4 regions of the Paenibacillus sp. Soil724D2 genome follow, and region 2 is predicted to be linked to each of the others. Evidence: riboswitches for the same ligand, from Rfam matches in the RefSeq annotation. Region 2 holds a riboswitch; each other region holds the start of a gene.
The links. A riboswitch is a leader RNA that binds a small molecule or an ion and turns the genes downstream of it on or off. The one in region 2 is predicted to bind cyclic di-AMP.
Positions count from the first base shown of each region.

Region 1 (5,242 bases), on a different contig from region 2:
TTCGCTTGGTCGGCATCGCCTCACTTCGTTTATGTGGAAGAACCTTACTCAACCGCACAAATACCCGGGGTCAAGATTAAGCTCTACCTCGATCCCAATCATCAGGACTTGAAGGACCGCTATATGTATGCCGCCAAAAAGGCACTTTCCCGCTACAGCCAATGGTACGGACCGTACCCTTACTCGACCCTTTCGATTGTCGTACCTCCCCCAGGAGGCAACGGTGTGGGCGGTATGGAATATCCGACTTTGGTAACCTCGTGGGATGCCAGCGACAAGAAACCTGATCTTGAGCTAGAACGTGTCGTTGTTCATGAGATTGGACATCAGTTCTTCTATGGAATGGTAGCTAGCAATGAATTCGAAGAAGCTTGGCTAGATGAGGGCTTTACCTCCTATGCGGAGGATAAGGTCATGGAAGCGGAGTATGGGGTGTCCCCTAATTTACCTGTCGAATCAAGCTTTATTACATCTCCACATACCCTGAATCAGAACTCGTGGGCTTATGCGGGACATGATCAATATGCAGAGAATGTGTACACACGAGGCAAGCTCGTGCTTAAAGCCATTGAGAAGCAAGTTGGCACCAAAACGATGGACCGCATTATGCGCACTTATTTCCTACGTTGGGAATTTAAACACCCTTCTACGAAGGACTTCCAGAACGTTGTCGAAGAAGTGACCAAAACGAAGTGGGATGAATTCTTCAACCAGTATGTATACGGCGCCATGATGATGGATTACACCGTGGAGAGCATTCGCGTCAAATCCGTGGGCAGCAAAGGGGCAGAGTCCTACGAAAGTGCCGTTCTCATCTCCAAACGAGGCGGCAATTCACCCGAAGTGCCCATCCAATTCCATTTCTCTGACGGCACAGTGCTGGATAAAACATGGGATGGTAAAGAAAGCAGTATCGAATTCAAATTAACCCACAAGACTCCTGTAGACTGGGTTCGAATTGATCCTAATTACTCGCTCGTGCTGGAAAATAAACACATTAATAATTTTATGCAAACGCAAGTGGATACGAAGTGGAAAATCCGTTGGAATCTCGGTCTCATTCAATTCCTGCAAGCCATTTTCGGTTGGGTCGCCTGGTAAGCGGCTAGGCTTATCCAATGCTTTCAAAGTAAGTTTTCCTACGGAAAACTCTTAGGAGGGACAACTGTGGCAACTTATATCAAGTCTGGCTTCAGGGCGGCTTTACGGCAACCTTTCGCCACGATCGTCTTGTTCCTGTATCAGATGGGCTGGGGCATCCTGCTGTATAAGCTTGTACAGGGTGTTCTCGTCCCTCTCATGCACCGCTATCCAGGTGGCGAGCAGCCGAAGCAAGCGCTGCAGCTATTTCTAGCTGAAGGACAGTTCCAACTGGTCAAAACCGATCTTAGCCATTCCTACCTTTGGTGGCTGGCTGCTCTACTTGTTATTCGTATGCTGCTCACCCCAATGATGAATAGCGGCGTCTACTATTCGCTGACCCATTCGCAGCAAAATGCCGGCTATCGCTTCTTCCGAGGCATCAAGGAGCTCATGCTCCCATTCCTAATTGCATATGTCGTTCGAATCTCGCTCTCCTTGCTGCCGCTCATATGGCTGTTTCCAAAAGTGCAGAGGCAATTCGCACATACCACTTCGTATGAGCAAGCAGCTCTCCAATTGCTGCCTTGGTTGCTGGGCATGCTCGTCTATGGCTTTCTCATACATCTTCTTTTTATGTACGTGCAATTCGCGATTGCTGCCAAACTTGGCATTTTGTCCACTGTCATCACATTCGTTCGCAGTTTGCTTCCTATTATCGGGCTTGCGCTTATCCTCCTGCTCGCCTCGGGACTATTGGCAGGGGTCACTGTCACAGCAACTTACATATGGGCAGGTCTGGTAGCGCTAATCATTTATCAGCTCTTTCCGCTTTTCCACATTTTCTTTCAAATGTGGGCCATAACTTCCCAATATCAGCTTCTATCTGCCAAAATGGACGGTTAAAAACAATAAAATAAGCTGAAATTAGCTCATCTTGTTTCATCCCCTTGCAAAAGGGGCTTTTTTTTGCGTTTTCCGAAATATTTTACATATTTTTAAGGCAAATCGCATAGAAAAGGAGGAATTTCGATGTTTATGACGAATTACAAGGACTAGCATCAAAAAACCAAATATTTCATGCCGAATTCCTCATTTCTTGGGGAAACGGGGGAACCACACCGGGTGAATTGATCTTGCCAGACAGGGATCATAGGGAACCTTCAACCGAACCCTCCAGCTAACCTCGTAGGCACCGGAAGGAGACAAGCAGTTGAGAAAGATTGTTGCTCTTGTTTTTAGTCTTGTTTTATTTTTGAGTATCGGTTTAGGAAGCGTGTCAGCGGCACAATCCACTTTGGATGAAACGGTTGACGGATTGCTAGGAATTCCGTACAGAACGGCGGGAACGACCACAAAGGGCTTTGATTGCTCTGGTTTCACCGCATACGTTTTCGACAAATTCGGCATTGATCTTCCTCATAGCTCATCATCTCAAAATAACGAAGGCTACTGGATTGACAAAAAAGATCTTCGTAAAGGTGATCTTGTGTTCTTTGACACAAGCGGCGGCAAAGGTATTTCTCACGTGGGTATCTACCTTGGAGACGGTGAATTCATTCACTCTGCATCCGATGAAGGTATAGTGAAAAGCAAACTTAGCCAATCTTATTATGCGAAGCGGTATGTATCAGCCCGACGTGTTCTGTGGGATGATATCTATAACCAATTAACTGCTGAATCCAAGTAAATTCTTGCACGATTCATGAATAAAGCCCGGACAAGCCCCGCTCGAAAGAGCAGCTTTCAGGGCTTTTATTCATTTACTAATCCTGTAACTTGACATCGTATGTTAGCCGTTCTATAATAGCGGCATATTGTTTTCTAGGGTTCCGTGGCGTTCATCGCCAGACTGGTCCGAGGGGAAACACGCAGCGAATACGCTGTGGTCACGGAGGGGAAAAAGCCCGGGAGTCATATCGCTTAAGCGATATAACTTCCAGGCTTTTTCCTTTTTTTGCGACTAAATAGGAACGTAGAACAAATTCAAGAGGAGTGATTCATCATGGCATGGTTATATCTCGTTATTGCAGGTGTATTTGAGGTAGTATGGGCGATCTCATTAAAATTTTCTAATGGTTTTACACGGTTAGTTCCTTCCAGCGTCACGATCGCAGGGATGATTGTAAGTTTCTATTTTCTAGCGGCAGCAACGAAAACTCTCCCCATCGGCACAGCATACGCGGCTTGGACTGGAATTGGCGCTGTTGGTGCAATTATAATCGGCACCCTTTTTCTTGATGAACCCATTACTAAGGATCTTATTCATGATTCTGATCTTAGTTGGCGTTCTCGGCCTTAAATTTACTTCTGGGCATTAAGGGGTCCGAAAAACTACGTCATGTCATGCTCAATTGCTCAATTTGGTGACGATTCCTGAGATTCGACGATGCCTGGTATCTTGCGTTTTGGCATCGTCCACCTGCCGGACAAATTCTTTCCGCTTCGAGAATGCCAACGCTTCAAAGGCCTCGATTGCACCGTCCTGAGAAGACAATACCTCCCTAAGGTCATCAGGAATCTCAACGGTTCGAGGCTCAAGATCAAGGTTGAGTATAACTTCCACCTGGTCGCCAGCCTTCAAACCAGACGCTTCCCGGTGGGCTGCACTCAATGGAAGGAGGAACTCATTCCCCATAACTGCTACAGTGCTGCGATAGGTGTAACCGTTAAGGCTCACGGTGACACTCGGCTTCTTATGTCCACCCAACTCAGCTATAACCTCGGCTGGAATGGAAATTCCAGTGGCGTTTTTTCCCTGTGCTTGCATAACGGAAGCGGTGAATGTTACCCCCATTTTGCTTGTTCCCCCTTTGAACAAATAAGGTTCCATCGTTCTCACTCTTTTAGATGACAATTCACGGGAAATTATACCATACTTTTCTGAATAAATCGGACCCTATCAATGCAGATTAATCCATACAAGGATGGAGAGGCGGTATGATGTAAGGTTCAGATTTGATCTAACGTAACTGCTGAGTCAGATCAACAGGATAAGAATGTTTAGGAGGGAAATTCAACATGAATACATCGGATGATATCAATCGGAAACAGAATCGTAATAACGGGCTTCTCGGAGAGGAGCTAGAAGTTGACTCCGATGTTAACGAGGATCGTAACCGAGAGCAGCAATTGGACGATTCGTTTCAGTACTGGTACCGTAACGTCGGTTACTGGGTGCAGCAAAAGGAAGATATAACTCAGGTGCCGAAGGCGAACGTCTTCGATGCCGCCGCTGATATGGACGCTGAGTAGAAGTTAAACGGGATTATGGAAAACGACGAGATCAATAGGTAATCTATCATTGGAGGTATGAACGATGTCTGACAATACAAATAACGTTGATCAAAACAAAACGAGTATCTTTAAAAACGGGGTACAATCCGCAACGAATTATGTACAGAACGCCATTGAAAACGTAACTGCATCCACGCAAGATGCAACTCAAAATTTAGTGAATAACGTAATGAAAAGACGACAAAATGAAACCGAAAGTAATAAATAATTAGATTGGCGATGTTGAATTTCAAATGGAAAAAACTTAGTCAGAAAGCAGCCGCGGGCCATGACTAAGCTTTTTTTGTTGGTCTAATGGATATCGTGATTAATTGCTGCCGATAAACTATCTACACTCTTAAGCAACTGTGTAGCTGACATACCAGAAGCTGCTTCCCACAAATATTCGCAAATGCTGAGATAAAGGCTTAAAAATGTCATTCAGTTCATCATACGAGTAGTAGTTTTTGATAATTTCATGCATGGATCCGTCAGCCAGCTCGCGTCTTTTGTAGGTATCCTCGCTATGTTCATTCGTTATCAGCTCTCCGCCTCTTCCGGGTACGTAAACATTATCAGCGATAAAGATGCGGGCCCCTGTGCCAAGACGTTGGTGGAAACTCTGCAGAAATGACTCGATCCGATTCTTCGGAATATGCGAAAACCAGAAGTTGGCAAGACCAAAATCGAAAACCCCTGTCACTTCGGAGAGCTGGTACGCATCTCCCTGAACAAATGCTGCATTGGAAGCTGGCCAAGGCTTTGACTTAGCAATTTGCAGCACTTCAGGACGAATATCCACACCTACGATGTGATTAGCTTTACTCGCAGCAATTTCGGTCCAATACCCCGTACCACAGGCTACCTCAAGAACGTTGCAACCCTC
Region 1 is NZ_LMRY01000021.1:25,018-30,259, forward strand. It holds gene ASG85_RS18460 (M1 family metallopeptidase) at 1-1,101, shown strand, start outside; gene ASG85_RS18465 (hypothetical protein) at 1,168-1,986, shown strand; cyclic di-AMP (ydaO/yuaA leader) riboswitch at 2,152-2,290, shown strand; gene ASG85_RS18470 (C40 family peptidase) at 2,294-2,770, shown strand; guanidine-I (ykkC/yxkD leader) riboswitch at 2,894-2,996, shown strand; partial or broken gene ASG85_RS18475 (DMT family transporter) at 3,086-3,401, shown strand; gene ASG85_RS18480 (YdeI/OmpD-associated family protein) at 3,431-3,877, opposite strand; gene ASG85_RS18485 (hypothetical protein) at 4,102-4,335, shown strand; gene ASG85_RS18490 (hypothetical protein) at 4,400-4,585, shown strand; gene ASG85_RS18495 (methyltransferase domain-containing protein) at 4,715-5,242, opposite strand, start outside.
Region 1: it holds a riboswitch for cyclic di-AMP, as region 2 does, so the genes downstream of both, ASG85_RS18470 (C40 family peptidase) here and ASG85_RS12215 (CAP domain-containing protein) in region 2, are expected to answer to the same signal.

Region 2 (5,242 bases):
AACTCAGCTAACGAACGGAGGTGACAATGTAGGAACAATAGATCTTTGTGATCGCATTTTGCAAGCATTGCAATAATAGTCTTTTAATCAACTTTTAATAAATGAGCATGGAGAGTTTACTCTCATCCCTTTTTGGGGATGGGAGTTTTTTAATTCTCAAAGCTAACAATAACTCCGAATACATTCAGTTAATCTTAAGAAAATTTTAATGTTCTCTCCATATAATGAAACTATCGATGAAGCATGTATATGGGAGGAAATTCACGTGGCAAAAATGAACAAAAAGTGGGTCGCTCTGTGTTCAACAGCTATTGGAGCTATTTATGCCGCCGGATATTTCGCAACGGAAACTCAGGCAACGATTCAGCAACCACAACAACAAGTCCAAGTTACACAGACTAAAAGCAGTCAAATAAATAGAATTTATAAAGAGGGTACCTATACGGGTACAGGAAGCAATCGACGTGGATCAATTCAGGTGGCAGTTACCATTAAAAGCGATAAAATTACAGATGTTGAAATCAGCCATTTTGCCATGCATTATACAATTGATGATGTCGCAGGGCTGCCTCAAGAAGTGGTACAAAAACAAAGTGCGCAGGTAAGGAATGTATCGGGCGCAACATACAGTACACAAGCTTTCAAAGATGCCGTACAAGATGCGCTTTCTCAGGCGCGAAACTCATAATGGGCAAAATCATGAAAAAAACGAAATTATTTATGGATACCGTTGTAGATATACAAGTCGTCACTCGGAAATCAAAGGATCAGACAGAAGCAGCCATTGATCGGGCTTTCGAGGCATTTCGGAAAGTCGAACAAGCCTGCAGCCGTTTCAGTCTGGACAGTGAATTGATGGCGGCATGCCGAGTCATAAAAACTCCCGTTCGGATTAGTCCGTTTTTATTTGAGCCTTTGAAGTTTGCTTTGGAAGTAGCGAAATGGACGAATGGGATATTTGATCCGGCAGTGGGAAAAGCGATGGAAGAACTGGGATTCAATCAGCATTATTTAACTGGGGAAACCATTCAAAGCTCCTCGGTGGGCTCCGCTTCCTATCGGGATATCATCTTAAATGAGCAGGATCGTACATTGTATTTGCGGAAGCCGATGGTGATTGATTTAGGTGCCGTGGCTAAGGGATTCGCAATCGACTTGGCCGCAAACGAGTTGAAAGATTTTGAAGGATTTGTCGTCAATGCTGGCGGTGACCTCTATGCTGGGGGAGTAGACGAAAATGACAGCAAGTGGAGAATTGGCATTCAGCATCCCGAGTACAAAGAACAAATCATTCAAACGGTTGAAATATCGAATGAGGCGGTCTGTACCTCTGGAAGTTACGAGCGCAAGAGCGAATTAAAAGCCGGTATGCATCATATCATCGACCCCAAAACGAAACAATCACCGGGCGAATGGGTCAGCTGCAGCGTCATCGCTCCTTTCGCTATGATGGCGGACGCCTTCTCGACAACCTTCTTCTTATTGGGGTTGGACCGCGGGAGAGTGTTAATAGAAGAAGTTGATCTCAAAGGTATCTTGATATCATCCGATTCACAAATATATAGAGTAGGGGGTATATAAATTGACAGTTAACCAATGGATTAAAACACCAAAGGGATATGTCATAGTTTCCTTGGTTGCCTTTCTATTAATAGCCTCCATACGGTCAGTAGATATTAGAGGCATTTATAATAGTTTCATTGCCGTCGTTATTTCTTCAGCCGTGGATACCCTTTGTTCCCGTATTGCCAAAAGGAAGCGAATGATGCCGGACGGTGCGGTGATAACAGGGTTAATCATAGCTTTAATCTTAAGCACAACTTCCTCCTGGTATATTGTTGCTGCAACTTCCATTATGGCTATTTTGTCGAAACATTTACTTGTCCACAAGAAAAAACCAATCTTCAATCCAGCGGCATTCGGACTGTTACTGTCCATCCTTTTCTTTCGAACAGGACAAAGCTGGTGGGGTGCATTCGGGGATCTTCCCACATGGACAGTTGTGTTTCTATTGATTGGCGGATTCATGGTGACGAACCGAGTGAACAAATTTTCTCAAGTTTTTTCATTTCTAGGAACGTATTTCATCTTATTATTGATTATGGGGATTATTGATGTCGGAGACGCCACTGACGCACTTCGATCGCCTTTTATTAATGCATCCCTTTTCTTTGCACTTTTTATGCTTACAGATCCGCCTACCTCACCGGCAAAAAATAAGGATCAAGTCATTTTTGGCATCCTTAGCGCGATCATGGGTACAGTTATTTATGGCATTTTTGGAGGTTTGATGTACTTATTTATAGGATTGCTTATCGGGAACTTATATCATTTACTTGTACCGAAGCTTAGGAACGCCACTCGATATATTAATTGAATGAGGGGATTGTTTACATGCAAAAAAACGTAATGGATGCTCTTGGAAAATTTTGAGTCATGTTCTCCATGATTTCACATGATACAATTTGTAAGATCCATGTGGATCAAATAACTCAGAAGGCCGAAGCTTCCAGCAAGCACGGGGGAACCATTATTTGGGGTGAAGCCGCTATCTGCGGCCGGGTGATTACTCTTTGACCCGAATCCGACAGCTAACCTCGCAGGCCGCAAAAAGGAGAGGTTTATTTTGAAACGTTATAAAAAGCTCGTAGTTACCGGCGCAATAGGATTGAGCATCCTCGTAGGATCGAGCGCGGCAATGGCCGCACCAGCAACTCACACAGTATCAGGTAATGATACCATGTGGTTAATATCCCAGAAGTATGGTATAAGCCTATCTTCGCTTATTAAGGCAAACCCTCAGGTTGCCAATCCGAACGTGATTTGGTCTGGTATGAGCCTCAACATCCCTGGAAGCACGAGCACAAATGCAGGTACAAAAACGCCAGTTACGACTGTGCCATCCCAATCAGCATTTGCTAGCCAAGTCGTTAACCTAGTTAACCAAGAACGAGCTAAGGCAGGACTTCGTCCATTAACTAGCAACAGCTCACTTACGGCCATGGCTTTGGATAAAGCGAAGGATATGTACAACAACGGCTATTTCGATCATACCTCGCCGACCTATGGGTCTCCTTTTGATATGATGAGCACATATGGCATTCGCTATTCCTACGCAGGTGAAAACATTGCGAAAGGTCAACAAACGCCTGAAGCTGTCATGAAAGCGTGGATGAACAGCGCAGGTCATCGTCAAAACATTCTAAGCCCTAACTTCACCCAAATCGGTGTTGCGTTCTATAACGGCGAATGGGTACAGGAGTTCATTAGTAACTAAAGCAGCGCATGTCTGCAGAATATTTCAAGAGAAACCAGCAACCTTGTGTTTGCTGGTTTTTTCGTTTTTTATTCCATTTCAGAGTGGTATTGATCTTGCTGTAGATAAAGAGGGTAGGATATGGATTATTGAGGTTAATGTAATAGAGTGGATTTGATTCCATTAAATTGGGTATTCGCCCAAATCACTAGAGATATTAGCGGAATAAAGTACAGATAGAAGTTTAAGGCGAGAGTGAGGTATAAAAGTGCAAATTCATGTGGTGCAAAGAGGAGAGAATCTATGGCTGATTTCAGGTCGTTATGGTGTGAATGCCAATCGGATTATCGCCGTCAATGAACTCCGAGAACCCAATCGTTTAGTCATCGGTCAGGCATTTGTCATCCCAGCTCCTTATCCCGAATATGTGGTCAGATTAGGAGACACGCTTGGTACAATTGCCGGCCGTTTCGGCATCACATTAGAGGCTATTGCTCGGACAAATTTAATAAGCGATGTCACGCAAATCACGCCGGGTCAATCATTAATTATTCCGGTTTTGTATCATACCGTGCGGAAGGGTGAGTCACTTTGGGAGATCGCTCATCGATACGGCGTTACTGTGCAGGCCATTGCACAAGCTAATGAGATTACAAATCCTGCGCTTATTTCCCCTGGTCATAACTTGAAAGTCCCAGAAAAGCAGAGGCAGATCATCGATGTCAATGGTTATACCAATGTATTTGGAAAGGTGGCTGCCGGGCAAGTTCGGAAGGATGGGATGCATCTAACGTACTTATGCCCTTTTGGTTATCGAATGAAGGATGATGGAACCCTTGAGCCCGCTGATGATCAGCAGCTCATCACAGCTGCATATGACAAACATGTCGTACCGGTCATGTCAATCACCAATTTCTCAGCAACAGAAGCCGGATCGAAGCTGGCACACACCATTTTATCCAGTCTCGAATTGCAAAATAAGCTAATCACCAACATCTTAACGATTATGGAAAACAAGGGCTATCGTGGTTTAAATGTTGATTTTGAGAATGTATATCCTAGCGATCGTGAGTTTTATAATCAATTTCTTCGACTTGCTGTCCGCAGGCTGCATGATAAAGGTTTTTTTGTATCTTCCGCCCTTGCCCCGAAAACCAGTTCAGAGCAAAAGGGTTTGCTCTACGAAGCTCACGATTATGCCGCCCACGGAGACATTGTCGACTTCGTCGTACTCATGACATATGAGTGGGGATACAGATTCGGTCCTCCTCAGTCCATATCCCCCATCAACGAAATACGACGCGTTCTTGACTATGCGGTCACTGTTATTCCTAGAAATAAAATATTTATGGGCTTTCAGTTATACGCACGTGATTGGCTCCTTCCTCATGTAAAAGGACAACAGGCAGAGACATTTGATATGCAAGAAGCTATTCGTCGAGCCATTCAACATGGGGCGGAGATCAAGTATGATCAGCTGTCCCAAACGCCATACTATCGCTATATAGATGAAAAACAACATACACATGAAGTCTGGTTCGAAGATGCAAGAAGTGCTCAGGCCAAATTCGATCTGGTCAAGGAATATAACTTGAGAGGGGTCAGTTATTGGGTACTTGGTTATCCATTTCCGCAAAATTGGGTATTGCTCGAAGATAATTTTCAAATTCGAAAACTCATATAACTGATACGAAAAATAATGCTTAACCATAATGCATTCACTCACATTGGGTGAATGCATATTTTATTACTGTTTTGGTTTACTTGGTGTTTTAAAAATAAAAAATGTGCACCTGAGGGGCGCACATCTTAACTTAAAATACCACAATTACTCCTTGTACGGATGCTGCTCCTGCACCAACATTCGTGATACGGAGTTTGTACCTACTTGCCGGTAAACGAAAGCTCAAAGCTACTGTAAGGGTTCCAGTCAACGTTACGCTGTTAGTAACCGGGGTACCAGTTACAGCATTCACAATCCAGTCA
Region 2 is NZ_LMRY01000010.1:66,535-71,776, forward strand. It holds gene ASG85_RS12200 (FMN-binding protein) at 275-688, shown strand; gene ASG85_RS12205 (FAD:protein FMN transferase) at 700-1,581, shown strand; gene ASG85_RS12210 (RnfABCDGE type electron transport complex subunit D) at 1,583-2,377, shown strand; cyclic di-AMP (ydaO/yuaA leader) riboswitch at 2,489-2,621, shown strand; gene ASG85_RS12215 (CAP domain-containing protein) at 2,627-3,277, shown strand; gene ASG85_RS12220 (LysM peptidoglycan-binding domain-containing protein) at 3,525-4,940, shown strand; gene ASG85_RS37775 (hypothetical protein) at 5,071-5,242, opposite strand, start outside.

Region 3 (5,242 bases), on a different contig from region 2:
ATGAACAGCTGCTAACCATACGAAAATGAGAAGCAGCGCCGCGCCGCTTGCCCATAAAATGCTGGTTAGAAATTGCAGCGATATGAGAGCAGTTGTTGCAATCCAGCGAAAGCTAACCGAAGCTAATCTGGCACGCTCGTGAGCAAATCGGCTCTCCTGCCAGCTAGCTAATAAATTAGCTAGCTTTAATAGAAGAAGTAGTGCAAGCATTAATAAGAAATGCTGCTCTGAAGCGCCCAGACAGTGATGATAAAGCGGCCATAAAATAACCCAAGCAATAAATGTCCAAAAAGCTTGCAATGTCAAACTGTACATGAATCCGCTTCGGAAATAAGCGCCCATTTGATGTTCGATCCGTAACAAAAACATGCGGTCTGCTTTCCTTACCAATGTACGAATGGGGCTTGAAGATAGAATCGGAACGAGCAGCAGAAGCACGATCCACAGATAAGGATAATCTGTCGGAAGACGCTGTAGTATTTTTGCATAATAATAGGAAGAAATGATGACAAGAAACAACACGAGACCGATGAAATTACTACGCGCTGCGTATTGCCAATAGCCCATGGATTCCTTCATATAATGTTCGAATCTTTGCTGCCATAAGGTATGGGTGTTGATGTCCATATTTCTCATAACTAATCCCCTTGTACGAGCTTATAGAAAATGTCGTCTAGTGACGCTCCCGGAAGTTCGGTTTGCCCGCGTAATTCGACTAAATCACCCTGCGCAACCATGCGACCTCGATGAAGGACAACGTAGTTATCGCAATATTTTTCAATGGTTGACAAAATATGCGATGAGATGAGGAATGATGCTCCTTTATGTTTCATTTTGACCATTAATTCTAATAAGGAACGGATCGCTAAAGGGTCAAGGCCGAGAAAGGGTTCATCGATAATATATAACGAGGGTTCGATCAGAAATGCGTTCATAATCATGACTTTCTGTTTCATTCCTTTGGATAAATGGCTGGCGAAGCTGTTCAGCTTGTCCTTCATTTGAAACTGCTCCAAAAGGGAGCTAGATCGAGCCAAATAGTCGTCCTTCGACAAACCGTAGGCCATAGCGGTTAGCTCAAGGTGTTCTCGGATCGTAAGCTCTTCGTAGAGCTCAGGACTTTCGGGTACATAAGCGTAAGTTGCGCGATAGGACAAAGGATTTTCAGCTAAAGTGAGTCCGTTGATTCGAATCGATCCTTTTTGCGGTTGAAGAAGGCCGAGAATGTTTTTGATTGTCGTACTTTTACCCGCACCATTAAGTCCGATGAGTCCCATCATTTCACCTTGACGGATAGAAAAGGTTAGGTCATGAAGAACAGGTTTTTTTGGTAAATATCCCCCGTATAAAGAGTCAACTTGTAGAATGGAGCCCATCTCATTGCCTCCCTGATTAGCAAATTATTGGTATTTATGAATCACTTTCCTATACGATCATTATAAACAAATTTGTAATTTAAGCCTAGTTTAGGGGTGGAAAGTTGAAAAGAGTTAGTATACGTACGTGAAAGTGAGATATAAGTAGATATAAAGCTGTTTTATTGTTCATTTAAGCGAATTTTAGTTGATTTAGCCCTTTTTAGTAGGTGTTAATCCCTTTACAGGTTAAGATTAACAGCGTAATATACTTTTCATAATAACTTAATAACCAATTTGCCATTTTTCCATTCGCTGAGTTCCATTTATGGGAACGGGGGAACCACTGTAAGCTGAAGAAGCATGCTTCTTGAGTGAACAGAGTGAGTAACAGGGGTGAATCTTTGAGTATACTTCGTATGCTCTTAGTAGGGCGACTCTCACGTCCGAATCCGTCAGCTAACCTCGTAAGCGTAAGAGAGGTAACGATTGTCGTGCGTGCTATTTGTGTATTTTATTATACCAACTAAGCCAGCGAGAAGAGTCCTCTTCTTGCTGGCTTTTTGTCTTCATAAAGGGCTATACACATTTCGGACGACTAAAAATTGCCCGGAATTCATATGAATGTTGAATAGGCAAACTGGTGTGGGACGACCAGAAGGCAGCGGTATAGCACCGTACTGCTGATGGCGAACACGTTAAGTTAAACTAAAAAACCTTAGTCGCGTCAAATCTAATCATGCTGTAACCTGGCGGCGAGGCTTTGAAGGAGGACCGAAGAAGTGGGCAGTATCTCTATTAGCGAGACCCATGTAAAACGATCATCCAGCATGTCCTTCGCATTGCGATGGAAGCATGAAAACTTGCGTTTGATTTTAAGTCTAGCCATAATTTCAATCGCAATGACTTTCATGTTTTTGGTGTTGTTGTACGGTACGGCTACCAAGAGCGTATCCGTGGTTGTGAATGGACAAGAAACTGTTGTGCAAACGAAGCAATGGGTCCTGCAACGCCTACTGGATGAACAAGCCATAAAGATTGGTGAACACGATGAAATTTCTACTGCACCAACGACAACAATCAAGGGTGGAGACAAAATTGTCATCGAACATGCCTCACCGATTCAATTGACTGCTGATGGAAAGACCACCACTGTTTACACAACTGCAAGAACGGTAGAAAGTGCATTGCAACGTTTACATATTGCACTTGGGGAGCACGATCGTTTATCTCCCGAACCGACAGCCGCTCTGAGCTCAGGCGATGAAATCAAAATCGTCCGTGTGAAAAAAGAGACGGAGGAAGTAACTGAGCCGATTGCGTTCGATACGGAAAAGAAGAGCGACGCATCGCTGCTCAAAGGCAAAGAGCAAGTCGTCCAAGAAGGTAAAGAGGGCGTACTCTTGAAGAAGAAAGAAAAGACTTTCGAAGATGGTGTTTTAGTCGCGGAAGCAGTTGTGGGTGAAGAAGTACAAACAGAAAGTATTAATAAAGTCGTGTCCGTGGGCACGAAAAACCCTGTTGTTGTTCTCTCGTCTTCATCACCTAGTGTGGATGAGGTTTCGAAGAATGGTGTAACATTTGGGTACAAACAAATCCTGAAGAATGTGAAGTTGACTGCCTATTCGGCAGACGTGGCATCTACAGGTAAATCCGAAGGAACTCCTGGTTTCGGTAAAACCTATACAGGAACTACCGTGACAGAAGGCAGAACAATAGCTGTTGATCCTAAAGTTATCCCCCTAGGATGGTGGGTTTACATCGAGGGCATTGGCTTCCGCCGGGCTGAAGACATTGGCAGCGGTGTGAAAGGTCAAATGATTGATGTCTTCTTTGAAGATCATGGTTATGCCAATAAATTCGGAACGAAGCAAGGGTACACCGTGTATGTGGTAGGACCGAAAAAGCCATCTGAAAATTAACGTGTAAACGTCAGTTTCAGCGGGAAGAATGTCATATATACGTTGCCAAGTAACAACTTGGGCGAAAGAAGAGGGGACCCCTCTTCTTTTTCTGCGTTGAATATGAAAGTATAAGCTCTATACTTTAGCTCAACCTTGACAAACGCGCTCGTCCCAGAAGGACGACGGAGTCGTTTATCCTTGGTACTGGGAAGGGAACTGCTTATGATCAAAGAAGTAATTGTCGTCGAAGGCAAGGACGATACAGCTGCTATTCGCCGAGCGGTAGAGGCGGATACGATTGAAACAGGCGGCTCTGCAATTGGACAAGCCGTACTAAAGCGTATTGCACTTGCGCAGCAGCGAAGAGGCGTTATTATATTCACGGATCCGGACCACGCAGGTGAACGGATTCGGAAGATTGTAGCAGCCAAGGTGCCTGGCTGCAAGCATGCCTTCATTACGCAGGAGCAGGCCGAGTACAAGGGGGATATCGGCGTCGAGAATGCGACGCCTGAAACGATCCGTCAGGCCCTACAGAGCCTTCGCACGGAATATGATGGTGCGGTTTCACAGCTGACCATGGAGGATCTCATGGCCGCAGGTTTGATTGTTCATGCTGAGGCGGCTTCTCGCCGGCTGATTGTGGGTAAAGCATTAGGAATTGGCTATTGCAATGGCAAGCAGTTTTATAAGCGCTGTGCAATGTTTCAAATCTCGCGTGAGGAATTTGAGGCGGCTTTGGAGCATTTGGAAGTTGATAAGTAAAGAGTTGAAAACAATGCGTAAGTATTCACTTGTCACCACGTATTGAGGGTTTACAAAGGCGTTGATTAGAAAACGATAAATATCGTAGAGTCGTTTAGCAACTTTATGAACGTAGATGGACTCCAGTAGTTGCCATTGTTGTAGTTTCTACAACATCGCATTCCAATTGGCTATATCAAAGTTGAAGTGGTAGTTCTTACAATATTTTTGACCCATTTTTGGAAAAAAGTCTGGATTTAGTCCCAAGGGTTATATATATTAAGCAAGATGTAATAGTAAAGACGGAATTTGAGCAGCAATTGTTGCACTTCGAGACTGTTGATTCATTGTGCTCTACTCACAACTGGTAGGTATAACTCCAAAATTAGATTTTAGAGTCATTCAGCTTTTGTAAGGGTAGATGGAGTGGTTGCGAATGTTGTATTTTCTACAACAATTCACACGTACAAAGGCTATTTTCAACTTGAAGTTGTAGTTTGTACAACATTTTGAACCCATTTGGTGCGATATGGCCTGTATAGGACCAAATTGTTGTACATGATACAACAACAAAAGGAGAAAGGCGAGATTTAGGCAACAATTGTTGCACTTTCTACAACATCATTCAACCGCCAATATGGATTTATTTGTCCAGCAACCTCAATTGAGCATAGATGACGAATGATCCCGATTTAAGAATGTAGAGCGAGTGAATTGACAGTCTCCTTCCTGCAACATTATCCAACTGAAAGTATGTATTTATCAGTAAACTCTCATGAGATTATATGACTATGCATACCGAACTTCCAGTAAGATTCCATTGTAGAAATAAATTTCATGAGATTTGGCGCAGGGTTTGAAGGCGCATATGAAAGATAATGAATATGAAATTCAGAACCTATAGATAATGAGGTCTATATCATGAATATACCCAACAATGAAGTGATTGTAACAGCAGATGACGTAGCTACACCGAGTAAAACGAAACAAATTATTAAGAGAAATGGTCTGGTGCTCAAAAAGAGCTTGGGTCAAAACTTTTTGATTGACCAAAATATCCTAAGCAAGATTGTCATGGCTGCTGAGCTCGGGCCAAACAAGGCTGCGCTTGAGATCGGCCCCGGCATTGGGGCGCTCACGCAGCAGCTGGCCAAGCTCGCTGGCCGTGTCTTGGCCGTCGAGATCGATCAGCGTCTGCTGCCCATTCTGGCCGAGACGCTGGAGCCCTATCCCCACGCT
Region 3 is NZ_LMRY01000024.1:12,326-17,567, forward strand. It holds gene ASG85_RS20845 (ABC transporter permease) at 1-636, opposite strand, end outside; gene ASG85_RS20850 (ABC transporter ATP-binding protein) at 639-1,376, opposite strand; cyclic di-AMP (ydaO/yuaA leader) riboswitch at 1,659-1,844, shown strand; gene ASG85_RS20855 (3D domain-containing protein) at 2,138-3,277, shown strand; gene rnmV (ribonuclease M5) at 3,482-4,024, shown strand; gene rsmA (16S rRNA (adenine(1518)-N(6)/adenine(1519)-N(6))-dimethyltransferase RsmA) at 4,925-5,242, shown strand, end outside.
Region 3: it holds a riboswitch for cyclic di-AMP, as region 2 does, so the genes downstream of both, ASG85_RS20855 (3D domain-containing protein) here and ASG85_RS12215 (CAP domain-containing protein) in region 2, are expected to answer to the same signal.

Region 4 (5,242 bases), on a different contig from region 2:
TCGATAGAAACTATTTTTGCCAGGCAATCTATGATAATGGATTAACTTTCAACCGAATATTCAGTAGCCAGTATAGGCACACGAATTTCAATACGCGTACCTCGATCAGGCGCCGTAATGATATCCACAGAGCCGCCAATTTCATTAACCCGCTCCTTCATGGACACTATACCATACGATGTAAGCTTCTTAGCATCTAATTCAAATCCGACCCCGTCATCGCGTATCGCAAGCCGAACACCGTCAGGACGATGCAGCAGCTTCACTTCCAGCTTATTCGCCTTAGAATGACGCAGAGCATTAGAAAGCGCCTCCTGTACAATACGGAACAAATGGTCCTCAATCCCCTTATTCAAGCGGATATCCTCGTCCATATCCCAAGTAATCGCCATGGGCACTTTAGCCGCAAGCTCCTTCAGAAGCTCGACAAGTCCTTCGGACAGTCGTTTTCCTTCCAGGTGGATAGGTCTTAAATGCAAAAGCAAGGCTCTCATTTCCGATTGGGCAACAGAAGCCATCTCCTCGATGAGATGAATTTGCCGTTTAGCCTTCTCGAAATCTTTATCCAAGGTCCGCCCTACTGCTGTTGCCGTCATCGATATCGCAAATAATTGCTGGCTCACCGCATCATGAAGCTCACGCGCCAATCGCTGTCTTTCTTCAATTACGGCAGACAGCTTAGCTTTCTCCGCAAGCTCCGCATTATCATTGGATAAGCGTTGTAGGGAAGTAACCTGCTCTTCCCACCTTTTCATAATACGGCCTAACTGATCCCCTAGGCGTCCGATTTCATCTTCACCGTGTTGGAAGCCGCCGCGGGCAAACGTCCCTTTTTCGAGCAAAATCATCGTTTCCATCATCGGCTCAAGCCTCCGAGTAATTCGGTTGCTATTCCAGAAGCCATACACAGCGCCAATGCCGCCTATTACCAAAATTGCCATGAATGTAAATTTAACGCCCTCTTGCCAACTCGTAAAGGGCACTATCAGATTGCGTGAATTCAAAAAATAAATGATCGCGCCAAACACAACGAAACTAAAGATGATCGATTCACTCATGCTGCGCCATATCATATTCGTTAATCGCCGTTTATAGCCGTCCAATTGGTGATGAACCTCCTCGAGATCTTTACGCGTGCCTAAGCGCACATTCTCACAATACTTTGATCTTGATATCTCCTACGATGTAAGAAAGCACAAGTTTCACGCGGTGATCGCAAAGTTCATAGTTAGGGGACTGCCAAATCAGCTTGTTCATAACCCCTGACTCACGCTCATTCGCAACTTGAATCTGCCCAAATGAGATGGAAGCCGTCACAGCGACACCGATATCCTCCGGCACTTTTATATCTACATCCCCTACAACACCTTGCAGGATGACCGTGGTTTCCTTTTGCTCCAAAATCGCAAGTGAAAGATCAATGTAGGTTTCTCCAATAATGTACCAAGTTGAACTGTTCCGTAAAATCCAAGGCTCACGGCCTAAACGGACGCTATCCACCAATTTCTGCTTTTGCATGTACGTATCGTCTTTGTGTACTTGCTTAGATCGTATGAAAAACAAACCTAGCGAAATTAAAACAATAGAGAACACGATAGTAATGTGATCACCGAATAAAATCACTGCCCCTATGCCGATCAGTACATAACCTTTGCGCTCTTTGCGTGAACGGACCCGATGAATGCCTAGCAAGATGAGGATAATGGCAAGAATGGGGAAAAAGCCTATCGTATGATCTAGAAGCAAAAAAAGACCGGCTCCAATCAGCACTAGTGCTGTATTGCGGTTACGGTTGCTTTTAGTTTCTTCTCCCATCGCTGCACCTCCTCTGGCTGACTTTTAATTAGTTCATATAGATTCCTAGCATACCATAAGAATGGACGACCTCCAAGATGCAAATCCTTGCGCGGCAAGGCTTCCGTATGAATCATGGAGGTCAAGGGCTCCTCAGCGCCTACTTATCAGGCGCTGGAGGGATAACACGCGGCTATTTCTTGCCGCGCGGATCGGTATCATCACTGGAGCGATGCTGCTGCCACTCTTGCTGGAACTTGCCGCGCAGCGTGCGCAGTTCCTGCTGAAGGTTGCCGCCGGCTTCCTTCAGCGTCTCTTGCGACAGGCGGCCCGCTTCGCGGAGCCCCTGAAGCGCTTCCCGGCCGAGCTCGCGGCCGGTCACTTCCAGCTCGCGCCAAGTATCGCGAGCCTCTTTCTCGTGCAGCCCGCCGCTCGGCGGCTGCACCCCCTCGGCTGCGTGCCCCGCACGCAGCCCGCGCAGTTCATCCGCGAGCGCCAGGCACACGTCCTGGCTGCTCGCGTACTGCGCGCGGTAGTGCTCGCAAGCGGCTTCCTCGCGCTGCTTCTCTTGCAGCGCTAGCCGCGCGAGCTCTTCATCGCCGGCGCGCATCGCCAGCTCGGCCTGCTCGCCGCGCAGCTGCGCCATCTCCTCTGCGTTCACACTGTGGCTTCGCAGTTCAATAGTTCGCTGCAGCGCATCCTGATAGCGCTGTTCCAGCTTCTCGATCATGCTGCTCCCCCGATCATGGTGATCAAGCTTGCCGGCCGTTTCATGCCATGCTGCTTCTGCCATCTTTCCAATGCGATCCAATATACTCATGTTGTTACACCCCCATTACTGTTGATTTAAAATTCATTTCGTTTCTTCAATAAATGAATACCATACACCACTAAACATGCTGCGAACGCAATCGCGATGAAGCCCGATAGTTTAATAGTCAGTATCAAGCCGCCCAAGCCGGCGAAAAACCATCCAATTTTCTTCCCATTCTTAATCCCTACATAGCCTAATCCAAGCATAGCTGCCGGGAATAAAAAGCCCATTAAATGAACATGACCACCCAAATGATGCAGACAAATAAGTAAACCTGCCGTGATTAAAACTAGTGCCAACCCTTTTGATCGATCCATACTCATTCTGTTTACCGCCCTTCACGTGTTCTTCATGCTTCTATCGTACCTGAAACAGCTATACGTCAAAACGGACTCGCGACTGTTTTTGTACCTAGACCTAAGTCCAGTACGTGCTAAGACCTCCATCCATATTTTGGTCGTTGTCCCGCCGAGCCTCGAATGCTAAACTATTTGAAGCCGAGTCCGGTGCACAGACAAAGTGCCGGTACGGGGGACGATTTACATGGGGTGAATATTTGCTCTTCAAAGGAGCAGACTAGGGAGAACCTTCTTCCCGAACCCGTCAACTAACCTCGAAGGCTCATTGAAGGAGGATTACCAATTGCATACAATTACTAAAGGGTTAACTAGCCTTGCTGTGTCTTTAACAGTGTTGGCAGGAGGCTTTCTTTCCCCATTTACGGCGCATGCCGCTGAGATGGACGTGAAAGTGCAAGTCAATGATGACTTGGTTCAATTTCCGGATGCTCAACCATTTCTAGATGACAATCATTCTACCCAAGTACCGATTCGTTTCGTAACGGAGAAGCTTGGTTATGACGTGAAGTGGCAAAGAGAAGGCGATGAGATCAAGGTCACGCTAAATAACGACAAACATTCGATTACCTTAGTATCGGGACAAAAGGAAGCTGAAATCGATAGCAACCGTGTCGAGATGGACACACATGCGGAATTCCAAAATGGACGCGTATACGTTCCTCTTCGTTTTTTAAGCAAAGCATCCGATATTCCCGTTCAGTGGGACGCTAGCAGCAAATTAGCTATTCTAAGTAAAGATGGCAATAAGCATGCGCCAGATTATGAATTGTTTCAATCTACTGCCTATTCAGCAGATCCATCTGAGAATGGCGGCTACGGAGCTTTTGATTATATGGGGAATCCATTAGGTATTGGAACCGTTGCTGTTGATCCCTCGGTGATTCCTCTTGGATCTAAGCTCTATATAGAAGGTTATAATTTCAATGGCCTACCTGCAGGCGGCATGTATGCTTATGCAACAGACACAGGCGGTGCAATCAAAGGCAAACGTGTTGATATCTTTATCCCAGGATCCAAGAAATCCTTGCAGAAGTTTGGTATCCAAACCATTAAAGTTTACAAACTATCCAATTAAAATAGCTTATAAGAAAAAGCTTGATTTCTGAGATTTACTTCTCAAGAAATCAGCTTTTTTTATTTAGGGCAGAACAACCAGAAAAAAACTAGAAAGGCTGCTCTCCATCCTATTGGGATGAGAAGAGCAGCCTGCAGTTACTTAAACTTGATTCTTGGGGATACCATTTAAACTTGGGACGTAATCAGGTGCCTCGTTGCTCGATAGCGTTTGAGCTTCTTCCATGAAATTAGCGTTATTTTGCTGATTGTTTTTCTTATCTGCTTTGTTATCTTCACGGTCATACTTGGGATCGGCGTCATTTTTGGGCATAGCGTTCACCTCCATTGTCTCATAGTTAGTATGAGAAGGTGGCTTGCATTCTATCCCAGTTATCTGGATCTGGTGCTGCCCCTTATTTGACTGAACTACCCTCGAGGGTTTTTGTTTTTCTTATTTCGTGTTAAATGTATTTTTGTTCACATCAGCGCGAATGGGCTCCATCGGAAATGGCTTCGCTGCATACCATTGACAGGCTATTCATCGCCTTTCAGCAATAGTTTACTTTGCCGGTTAGCCGGATCAATGGAAAATAGATAGAAAAAAGGTACAATCGCTTCTTCTTTGGAAGTGATTGTACCTTTTTCTATTCCGACGAATTTTATCAGGAACCTCTCATTTTGAGGCTATTTTTCGCTTTTGCTATTCTTGGGACAATAATCTTTTATAAGTGGAAAGGATTCCGAAGTGCAATCCTTCATGGTATAGGTTATAGCGGAGCGATTGCTCTGGAGTTACTAGAGCGAGTCCCGTGGACGTATTAATCGCAGCTACATTTTCGTTCAAGCGGTCCATCGGATACTGCTTGCGAATTCTATCCAGCTGTTCTGTCAGCAAGGTTTTCAGTTCTGGCAATGTCGGATTAGGAAGCGAAGCGGGGTACGTGTCCAATGGCGACTTTCCGGAAACGAACCGATCAGTAAACCCTTCTGGCAGATGAAGCGGGATATTCAGCTGCGATAGCGCCAAGTAATCCGTAACGAAATAGATGTGACCAAGGTGCCAACGGATATTATTGCGAAAACCAGCAGGAATGCGGTCCGCGAGTTCCTCAGTTAGGCCTTCCAATTTTCCCAGTGTTTGTGCTCTAATATTGATCAATTCTTCGAAAATAGTTGTTTTCATTTAGTATCGCTCCTCGATTGTTTATGAAATAAAGTT
Region 4 is NZ_LMRY01000023.1:292,734-297,975, forward strand. It holds gene ASG85_RS20565 (sensor histidine kinase) at 42-1,103, opposite strand; gene liaF (cell wall-active antibiotics response protein LiaF) at 1,153-1,815, opposite strand; gene ASG85_RS20575 (PspA/IM30 family protein) at 1,988-2,614, opposite strand; gene ASG85_RS20580 (hypothetical protein) at 2,641-2,931, opposite strand; cyclic di-AMP (ydaO/yuaA leader) riboswitch at 3,094-3,246, shown strand; gene ASG85_RS39755 (stalk domain-containing protein) at 3,251-4,042, shown strand; gene ASG85_RS38755 (hypothetical protein) at 4,184-4,354, opposite strand; gene ASG85_RS20590 (DinB family protein) at 4,724-5,206, opposite strand.
Region 4: it holds a riboswitch for cyclic di-AMP, as region 2 does, so the genes downstream of both, ASG85_RS39755 (stalk domain-containing protein) here and ASG85_RS12215 (CAP domain-containing protein) in region 2, are expected to answer to the same signal.